One region of the Megasphaera sp. ASD88 genome, then DNA from elsewhere that is predicted to be linked to it. Evidence: riboswitches for the same ligand, from Rfam matches in the RefSeq annotation. Region 1 holds a riboswitch; each other region holds the start of a gene.

Region 1 (3,406 bases):
CGTGTTAGACGCAAGTACGCTGATTGCCAATTCTTATTTCTTGCATCTATATATCATAGAGAAGACCCTGATTTTTTATTGCAGAAATCTATTTGACAGACGCTTTTCTCGCCGACCAATAGGCGTCCTGACCAGTGATGCCGTGTCGCGTCTTGTATTTCAGGACGGCCATAACCAGCAGGGACGTGACGAAGAGGGCCGAGAAGACCTGCAGGGTGAGGGAGTAGCTGTTCGTCGTTTCCTTAATCCACGACAGAAGCAGGGGGCCGGCCACGCCGGCGGCCCCCCAGGCTGTGAGGATGCGGCCGTGGATAGCGCTCAGGGCCTTGGTGCCGAACAGGTCGCTGAGGTAGGCCGGCATACAGGAAAAACCGCCGCCGTAGCAGGTAATGATGAGCAGCACGACGATTTGAAAGCTGAAAGCGTTCGTTTCCGTCGACAGCTTGAAGAAGGCCAGGGCCTCGATGAAGAAGAAGAGGACGTACGTATTAGCCCGGCCGATATAATCCGATACGGTCGCCCAGGCGATGCGGCCGGCGCCGTTCAAAAAGCCGATGAGGCCGACCATGGACGCGGCAGCCATGGGCGACATGCCGACGACTTCCTGGGCCATCGGCGAGGCGACGGCCAGGAGGGCGATGCCGCAGGTGATATTGACGAAAAAGAGCCACCAAATCGTATAGAGCTGCCAGGTCTTCATGGCCTCTTTCAGGGAAAACTGCGGCATGGCATCGGCATAGACCGGGCCGGATGGCTTCGCCAGCTCTGTATCGGGACGGGGTATTTCGTCGTCCTTCGGCGGCGCTAAGTACAGGGACGAGGCTGTCATGACGACGAGATACACTGCGCCCAAGATGAGGAAGTTCGTCGCCAGGCCAAAATTAGCGACGAGAAGCTGCATCGCCGGACCGGCGATCATGCTGGCAAAGCCGAAGCCCATGATGGCCAGGCCTGTGGCAAAGCCGCGGTTGTCGGGAAACCATTTGACCAGGGTCGAGACAGGCGTAATATATCCCGTCCCCAGGCCGATGCCGCCGATGACGCCGTAAAACAGATACAGCATCGGCAGGCTGCGGAACTCCATGGCCGCCGCCGTGCCGAACATAGCCGAAACGAAAAATAAAGTCGACACGAGGCCCGACTTGCGGGGGCCGGCCTTTTGGACGAAGCTTCCCAGGCATCCGGCAGACAAACCTAAAAACAAGATAGCCAGCGAAAAGGTCCACGTCGTCTGCTGGAGCGTAAAGCCCATCGATTCCATAATGGGTTTGGTCAAGACGCTCCAGGCGTAGACGCTGCCGATGCAGATATGAATTCCCATGGCGGACAGGGCAATGAGCCAGCGATTTCTCTTCATGATATCGTCTCCTTTGACTTGTCCCGCCGCGGCAATACAAAAAGCCGGCCGGCTGGACAAAGAATAGATGTACTCTTGCCCAGACGGTCGGCGTGTATGTCACCGTGCAGTCCACGTGGTTATTCCACTTCATTCCGTCAGTCCTGCACTGTATAGGTACGTTGTTATGATATGATTATACGGATTTAGAGCATACCTGTCAAGAATTATGCAGATTTTTTCACAGCTGCCGCAGCCATGTCGGCCGTATCGGCGTCCGTTCCGTAAGCTGTTTCCTGCGCGGCTTGACCCTTAGCCTTGGCGTCCGCCGCAGCCTTGGCCTGCTCCATCTGCTGCCGGCCCAATTCGGTCAGCGTCTGACCTGCCGGGGCCTTGCGGATGATGTAGACGTTTTCCAGGGGCTTCAATACGGAAAAGCCGTATTTCATCAGGGCCTGGGCATCGCCGTAGCGGTCTTCCGAATTCATGATAGCCGCGATGACCGTCCGCCCGTTCTGAGTCGCCGAAACGACGAGGCACGGCCCGCCGGCATTCGTCGTGCCGGTTTTAATGCCGTTTGCTCCGGGGAACCCGCTAGTCAGGAATTCGTTCGTCGAAACGCAATGCTTATAGCTGCCGTCGACGTAGGGCATGTCAAAGGTACTGCGCTTGACGATATCCCGGAAGGCCGGCAGCTTCATGCCGTAAGCCCCAATTTTGGCCAGATCCCGGGCCGTCGAATAGTGATTGGCGTCGGGAAGGCCGTGGGGATTGACGAAATGCGTATGGGTCGCACCGAGAGCCGCCGCCTTCGCGTTCATTTTTGCGACGAAGGCATCTTCCGTCGGCTCAACCGTTTCCGCAATGGCCACGGCGGCATCGCAGCCCGACACGAGCATCATGCCCGTCAGGGCGTTGCGCAGGGTAATCTGGTCGCCCTGCTGCAGGCCGAGGACAGAGGCATCGCTTTCGACGCTCAGGGCCTTATCGGTAATGCGAATCGTCTTATCCATGATGCCTTGTCCGTTTTCCAAGGCGACGATACAGGTCATCATCTTCGTCGTACTGCCGGGATATCCTCTCAGGTCAGGCTGTTTGGCGTACAGCTCGTCGCCCGTATCGGCGTCCATGACGTAGGCGGCCTGAGCCGCTACTGCCGGCGATTCCGGATTTTCGGCGAAGGCTATGGAAGATAGGGCTACGCAGGCAGTCAGCGCAGCTAAGATTGTTTTCTTTAAAGACATGATACATGCCTCCCTTGAGCATAAACTTATAGATGATTACAACGGATTTTTAGCGGCCATTTTCGGCTTGCGCGGGTATTTGGCCGGACATTTCTTCGTCTTTTTGATATACAGGACGGCCCGCTTGTCATCCAGCCCCGGCAAATGGACGGGGCGGACTTCCGCCACCGCGCCGCCGAGGATGGACAGGGCCTTTTGGGCTTCGGCCAGCTCTTCCTCGTACTGGGCGCCTTTTAAGGAGATAAATATGCCTTGGCGAGCCGTATAGGGAAGGGCCCATTCGGCCAATATCTGCAGGCGGGCTACAGCCCGGCTGGTCACGATATCGAAGCGTTCCCTGTATTCCTCTTTGTGGGCCATTTCCTCGGCCCGGCCGTGCAGGAAGGAAGCCGGCAAGCCCATCTCTGCCGTCACGCCCTGTAAAAACGTCAGCCGCTTCTGCAGGGAATCGAAAAAGGTCACCTTCAAATCGGGCCGGTAGATGAGCAGGGGCAGGCCGGGAAAGCCGGCTCCCGTGCCGAGATCCAGGACGGAGGCCCCTTCGGGAAACCACGCCGCGTCGTAGCACGACAGGCTGTCTATCATGTGCTTTACGGCTACGTCGGCCGGCTCCGTAAGGGCCGTCAGGTTCATGACCTTATTCGTCTCGACCAGGCGCTCTGCAAACAAGCAGAATCGGTCGATTTGCTCCGCCGTCAGGGCCAGGCCAAAGTCCTTCGCCGCCGCGATGAGTTCGTCTCTAAACATGGCTTTCCTCCCGCTGGCGCTGTTCCAACACGATGAGCAGGGCCGTAATATCCGCTGGCGATACGCCGGAAATGCGGCT
Region 2 (3,406 bases), on a different contig from region 1:
CCATCCGCGACGTCATCGCCTTCCCGAAGACGCAGAACGCTATCGACCCTATGAGCGAAGCTCCGTCGGAAGTTACGAAAAAACAACTTCACGAACTTCACATTCAGGTAGAAGAAGAACTCGTCAAGAAATAAAAGTCGCATTACAGAAAAAGGTATCGGCATGGCCGGTACCTTTTTTATCAGATAGAAAGGAAGTTGAGCAACGTGAAACTGCAATATGTAAAAGCAGACCCCAGCGGTAATACGACCTTATTTGTGCTGAGCGATGTCGCGCCGGAACAGCGTAGCTTCTTGGCAGCAAAGCTCCTGAAAGATAAGGGCGTCGACGCCGAGCAGGTCGCGTATTTATCCATGACGGAAGGCCAGCCGCTACGCGTCGACATGATGGGCGGCGAATTCTGCGGCAACGCGTCCCGCTCCGCTGCGGCCTATGCCTTGCAGCTGGCCGGTGGAGATAGGGGCGAATATGCCGTGTCCTGTTCGGGCTGCGAAGGCATTCTCCAGGCCCAGGCGAAAAAGCGCCCCGACGGGGCCTACGACGCCTATATCGAAATGCCCCTGCCCTTGTCTGTCGAAGCAGTTCTTCTCGACGTAGGCGGCATGCCGAGCCGCTTTTTCCGCGTCGAGCTGCCGGGCATCGTTCATTTCGTCCACTTTGCCTCTGGAGCGGAAATGGAATACAAGGACATGTTTTGGACGGCCTTGCAGGACTATGCGTCGGACGAACAGCTGGACGCGTTCGGCCTCGTCCTCTTTGACCCGGCCCATCTGCATATGGTCCCCGCCGTATACGTGACGGAGACGGATACGCTGTACTGGGAACAGAGCTGCGGCTCAGGCTCGGCGGCTGTAGCGGCGGCCCTGGCCTGCGTAGGCAAAAAGAACGTGTCCTGCACGATTCAGCAGCCTGGCGGCGCGATTGCCATCGCCGCGGCCGTAGAAGGAGAAGACAAGGAGCTGCGCAGCATTTTTATCGGCGGCCCCGTATCCTTCGGCGACGTACAGGAAATCGACATATAATCATACTGCTATGGCCTGTAAGCCGGTTCTCTGTGAACCGGCTTCTTTTCGTACTAGCTGACATGGGCCAGGTGATTTCCCCTTTTTTTGATTTTTGTGGAGCCAGGCTGTATCCAGCGGAGAAGGGGCAAATGTCATTGACAGTATACGGAGAATTCTTGTATAATAAGTCCATAATCATGTGACTGACGGAAGTGGAATCAACCACGGGGAGCATGATTGACGCGAAGCCGACCGTCTGGGCAACATTTCCAGAAGTGTCGGTATTTTTTTATGCTACGAACAGGAGTGACGCAAATCATGGCACAGGTATTAAGCGATATTGAAATTGCACAGCAGACCGCGCTGGAACCGATCGTAAAGATTGCGGAAAAAGTCGGATTAACTGACGATGATTTGGAATTATACGGTAAATATAAGGCAAAGATTTCCTTTGACGCTATCAAGCGCCTTTCGAAAAACGAAGACGGCAAGCTTGTCCTCGTCACGGCTATTACGCCGACGCCGGCCGGCGAAGGCAAGACGCTGACGACGATCGGCCTCGCCCAGGCGCTGAACTACATGGGGCATAAGGCCGTCGTCGCCCTTCGCGAACCTTCCCTTGGCCCCGTATTCGGCATTAAGGGCGGCGCTGCCGGCGGCGGCTACTCGCAGGTACTGCCGATGGAAGATATTAATCTCCATTTTACAGGCGACATGCACGCTATTACGGCGGCCAACAATCTTCTGGCCGCTGCCATCGACAACCACGTTCATCAGGGCAACGCCCTGCGCATCGACGTGCGCCGCGTCATCTGGAAGCGCGTCATGGACATGAACGACCGGGCCCTGCGCAACATCGTCGTCGGCATGGGCGGCAAGGTCTGCGGATTCCCGCGGGAAGACCACTTCATGATTACCGTTGCCTCGGAAATCATGGCGGCCCTGTGCCTGGCCAGCGACCTCATGGACTTGAAGAAGCGCATGGGTGACATCACCGTAGCTTATGACTTGGACGGCAACCTCGTGACGGCCCGCCAGCTCGGCGTCGAAGGCGCAATGGCTATCCTCATGAAGGACGCCATCAAGCCGAACCTCGTCCAGACGATCGAGCACACGCCGGCCCTCGTACACGGCGGCCCCTTCGCCAACATCGCGCATGGCTGCAACTCTGTCGTCGCTACGAAGCTGGCCCTCAAGATGGGCGAGATCGCCGTTACGGAAGCCGGTTTCGGCGCAGACCTCGGCGCGGAAAAATTCATGGACATTAAGTGCCGTTTCGCCGGCATTAAACCGAACGCCGTCGTCGTCGTCGCAACAGTCCGGGCTCTTAAAATGCACGGCGGCGTAGACAAGAAGAACTTGCAGGAAGAAAATATCGAAGCCTTGAAGAAGGGCTTTGCCAATTTGGCTAAGCACGTGGAAAATATGCGTACCTACGACGTTCCCGTCGTCGTCGGCATCAATAAATTTGCTACCGATACGGATGCGGAAATCGCGACGCTCCGCCAGCTCTGCGCCGATTACGGCGTCGACGCAGCCCTCAATAACTGCTGGGCCGAAGGCGGCAAGGGCGGCGTAGAATTGGGAGAAGAGGTACTGCAGCTCATCGCCCAGCCGCAGACGCCGTACAAGCCGCTGTACGACGTAAACGACACCATCGCCCAGAAGATGGAAACGATCGTCAAAAAGATTTACGGCGGCGCAGGCGTCGTCTTTGAAAGCAAAGCGCAGAAACAGGTGGCCGAGCTGGAAAAATTCGGCCTCGACAAGATGCCTCTCTGCGTAGCGAAGACGCAGTATTCCTTGTCCGACGATCCGTCTCTCCTCGGCGCGCCGAAGGACTTCACCGTTACCGTCAAGGACGTGCGCGTCTGCACCGGTGCAGGCTTTATCGTCTGCCAGACTGGCGACATTATGACGATGCCGGGCTTGCCGAAGGTTCCTGCTGCTAATAGAATGGATATCGATGAAAATGGCGTTATCACAGGATTGTTCTAAGCCCGATTTCAGCCGCTTCCAGTCCATGCCCCTCGACGCCCTGCTGGAAGCGACGGCTTCTAAGGAGCCTGTTCCCGGCGGCGGCGGCATCGCGGCCATGACGGCGGCCTCGGCGGCGGCCCTCGTCGAGATGGTGGCAAACCTGACCCTCGGTAAAAAAGGGTATGAAGACGTGGCCAAGCTGATGGAATCCATTAAGGAACAGGCCCGAGACCTGCGCATACGCTATCTGGCCGGTATTGCCGAGGACGCGGCGGCTTTTGACGGCGTAATCCGGGCCGTGCGGCTCCCTAAGGATACGCCCAATCGGAAAGACATTGTGCAGCAGGCCTTCAAGGAAGCGGCGGAAATCCCCTTTTCTCTGGGAAAGGATATTTTCGTCCTCGTGCAGCTGGCGGAGCAGA
Region 3 (3,406 bases), on a different contig from region 1:
GCAGTCCGTCAGGAAGGGCTTGCCGCCTAATTCTTTAACCAAGTCGGCGACGGCTTTGACGTACTGCGGGCGAATCGATGCCAGACAGCCTAATTCGCCGAAATGCATTTTGATGGCGACGAATTTTCCTTCGAAGTCGATCGTTTCGATGCCGGCTTTCTTGCACAGCTTCTGCAGCTTCATCAGATTATTTGTACCTACTTTACAGCGAAAATCCGTAAAATATACTTTTGCTTTTTCCATAACCTACCTCCCGATAAACTCATTCTCATAAACATCTTCATTGTATCACATGAAGTACGCTCTAAGTCAAGAAAAAGAAGGCTGTAAAATAAGCGTCCCCAGAGGGGACGCTCTTGATATATCTTAGTGGTGGAACAACCGCAAGCCGGTCATCGCCATGGCAATATTGTATTTGTCGCACGTTTCGATGACGTTGTCGTCGCGGATGGAGCCGCCGGCCTGAGCGATGTAATCGACGCCGCTACGGTGGGCCCGTTCTACGTTGTCGCCAAAGGGGAAGAAGGCGTCGCTGCCCAGCGCTACGCCGTGAAGCTGACCGATCCAGGCCTTCTTTTCTTCTCTCGTAAGAGGTTCCGGCTGCTGGGTAAACAGATTCTGCCATACGCCGTCAGCCAGCACGTCTTCGTAGTCGTCGGAAATATATACGTCGATGGCGTTGTCCCGGTCCGGACGGCGCACGTCGTCGCGGAACGGCAGGGCCAATACCTTCGGATTCTGGCGAAGCCACCAGATATCGGCCTTGTTGCCGGCCAGGCGCGTGCAGTGAACGCGGGACTGCTGGCCTGCGCCGACGCCGATGGTCATGCCGTCCTTGACGTAACAGACCGAGTTGGACTGCGTATATTTCAGGGTAATCAGCGCTATGAGCAAGTCGCGCTGCGCCGCTTCGGGGATGTCCTTATTTTTCGTCGGGCGGTTCTGGAACAAGTCGGCCGTAATCTTGGCATTGTTGCGTTCCTGTTCAAAGGTAATGCCGTATACGTCCTTCGATTCGACAGGCTGAGGAACGTAATCGGCATTGATTTTCAGCACGCAGTAGTTGCCCTTTTTCTTCGTCTTGAGAATAGCCAGGGCTTCGTCCGTATATCCCGGAGCTACAACGCCGTCGGATACTTCCCGTTTCAGCAGCGTCGCCGTTTCGGCGTCGCAAATATCCGACAAGGCGACGAAGTCGCCGTAGGAGCTCATGCGGTCTGCACCGCGGGCACAGGCATAGGCCGAAGCGAGGGGAGATAATTTCAAGTCGTCTACATAATAGATTTTTTTCAGCGTATCGCTCATGTCGGTCGCGACGGCAGCGCCGGCCGGGCTGACGTGCTTAAAGGACGCCGCGGCGGGAAGGCCCGTCGCCTCCTTCAATTCCTTGACCAGCTGATAGCTGTTGAAGGCGTCGAGCAGATTGATGTAGCCCGGACGGCCGTTCATGACTTCAAAGGGCAGGTCGCTGCCGTCTTTCATGTATACTCTTGCCGATGATTGATTCGGATTGCAGCCGTATTTCAATTGCAATTCTTTCATTAGTATTACCTCCTGAAAATAAGAAATTTCCTGGCAAAAATAAAAATACCGACACTTCTGGAACCTTCGCCCAGACGGTCGGCTGTAATGAACCATGCTCCCCGTGGTAGCTCCACTTCCGTCAGTCACATGCTTCTGTTTCATTATACAAGGCGCAGCCGCCCTGTGTCAATGGGAAACAGACAAGGGCAGCGCCTTTTAGCGATACGCTCGCTCGGCTTATAATTTCGTCTTATAATAGGACTGGCTGGTATACAATGCCGCCACGGGATTATGGCCCGTCACGCGGTCCTTGACGACCAACGTCGTCGTCAGGGCCTCGGAATATTTGTAAAATAAGCTGTCGTGGCCGACGCACAAGCCCATGACGATATTCATATCCGTATGCTTGGCATTGAGCATCTTGGCCTGGAGGATGGGATTGCAGGCGTTGACGCCGACAGCATTGCATTTTTCGTCAATTCCCAGCTCTACCTTGGGAACAGCGCCGGCCTTGCAGGCCATACCGAAAACTTCGAAGCCGTGCTTGCGCAGAATCCCCGCCAGCATCCGCGTTTCCTGTATCAGGCCGACACAAGTCGCAATGCCGATTTTATGGAAATTCATGCGTTTGGCAAATTCAATAGTCTCCTGGACGCGGCACCACTTTAAATAGCCGTCGCATTCGACGCCAGCCGCCGTCTGCATGACCTGCTGATTGTCGTCCTGCTCATACAGTGCTAAGGCTTCTCGTTTCACGTCTTCATCCATGTGCGTCGTCACGCAGAAATCGGGATATTCCTTGTTCATGACGTTGCAGTTCACTACGCCGCAGTCGGCGCAGGAAAGAGTTCGTTCTGCCATTGTCTTCACAACCTTTCCGTTTACTATAATGATTTCATAATCAAATATAACAACATTCCGTTGAGGCACACCCAGGGAATCCAGGAGATAATCCCCATAAAATGCATGAAGCCCCTTCCCTTGCCGCCTTTATAAGCCAAGCCGGCCGCAAGGATGCCGACAAACAGGCTGACCAGATAATAGACGGCGCTCCACTCCACAGTATAAAAGAGAAAGGCCAGAAACGCCGGCGTGCCGACACTGCGCGCTATAGAACTGATGCGCAGCATAATCGGGTTTTGCAGCGCATAGGCCGGGTCCGCGCTGAGTTTGCAGTATTTATAATTCCAAAAATATAACAAGCCCGTTACCAATCCGCAAAGTATAAGCTGTATCATCGAACGACTCCTTTATATAATCCATCAGTCTGCGCTTCAGCGGCTGAGCGCGATCCGCTCCATATCTTCGGGGACGTACACGGCGCCGCCGTAATAGGCCTTCGCTTCTTCCGTATACAGCCCCTTCCGGCTGCTGCCGGTCTTTTCTTCCGTGTGGTACAGCACCAAACGCGCCGCGCCGAGAGAAGCCGCCGTTTCCGCCGCGTCCTTTACCGTGCTGTGGTTCTTCTCATAGGGCCGGAACAGATCTCTATGCTCGTATAAGCAAAAGGCCTCGGCCAGCAGCCAATCCGTTCCCTCGGCGTACTGCCGGCAGCGCTCGTTATACGGCTCGTCGCCCAGACAGGTCAGCCTCATGCCGTCGGGGAAGGTCAATAGATATCCGAATTGCTTGGCCTTGGTCGAGCAGATATCAAAGGCCGTAAGGGACAGGCCGAGAAACTCCACCGTGTCGCCGTCTTTCAATTCGTGAATGCAGATATTCTTGCCAATACAGGCAAAATCCTTCTTTTTAAACATCATTTCCGCCATAGACAGCAGCATTTGCTTCACCACGTCGTGACAATAAATGTGGAACTTCCCGTCGTATGCGCCGGAGCCCATCAGCGAAGCGATCTTGCGCATGACCCAGAGGACGCCCATGA

The links. Region 1 has a riboswitch for ZMP and ZTP ahead of CJ260_RS02135 (OFA family MFS transporter). Riboswitches for the same ligand answer to the same signal wherever they lie in the genome.
Region 2: it holds a riboswitch for ZMP and ZTP, as region 1 does, so the genes downstream of both, CJ260_RS04870 (formate--tetrahydrofolate ligase) here and CJ260_RS02135 (OFA family MFS transporter) in region 1, are expected to answer to the same signal.
Region 3: it holds a riboswitch for ZMP and ZTP, as region 1 does, so the genes downstream of both, CJ260_RS12020 (phosphoribosylaminoimidazolecarboxamide formyltransferase) here and CJ260_RS02135 (OFA family MFS transporter) in region 1, are expected to answer to the same signal.

What each region holds. Positions count from the first base shown of each region.
Region 1 is NZ_NQXW01000002.1:70,056-73,461, reverse strand. Features, by position in the region: gene CJ260_RS02135 (OFA family MFS transporter) at 89-1,357, opposite strand; ZMP/ZTP riboswitch at 1,428-1,512, opposite strand; gene CJ260_RS02130 (D-alanyl-D-alanine carboxypeptidase family protein) at 1,564-2,580, opposite strand; gene rsmG (16S rRNA (guanine(527)-N(7))-methyltransferase RsmG) at 2,617-3,327, opposite strand; gene mnmG (tRNA uridine-5-carboxymethylaminomethyl(34) synthesis enzyme MnmG) at 3,320-3,406, opposite strand, start outside.
Region 2 is NZ_NQXW01000005.1:67,572-70,977, reverse strand. Features, by position in the region: gene aspS (aspartate--tRNA ligase) at 1-134, shown strand, start outside; gene CJ260_RS04875 (hypothetical protein) at 207-1,022, shown strand; ZMP/ZTP riboswitch at 1,194-1,273, shown strand; gene CJ260_RS04870 (formate--tetrahydrofolate ligase) at 1,323-3,002, shown strand; gene CJ260_RS04865 (cyclodeaminase/cyclohydrolase family protein) at 2,977-3,406, shown strand, end outside.
Region 3 is NZ_NQXW01000036.1:1,191-4,596, forward strand. Features, by position in the region: gene CJ260_RS12015 (DUF362 domain-containing protein) at 1-243, opposite strand, end outside; gene CJ260_RS12020 (phosphoribosylaminoimidazolecarboxamide formyltransferase) at 367-1,542, opposite strand; ZMP/ZTP riboswitch at 1,604-1,681, opposite strand; gene CJ260_RS12025 (DUF1847 domain-containing protein) at 1,762-2,385, opposite strand; gene CJ260_RS12030 (hypothetical protein) at 2,409-2,762, opposite strand; gene CJ260_RS12035 (MBL fold metallo-hydrolase) at 2,799-3,406, opposite strand, start outside.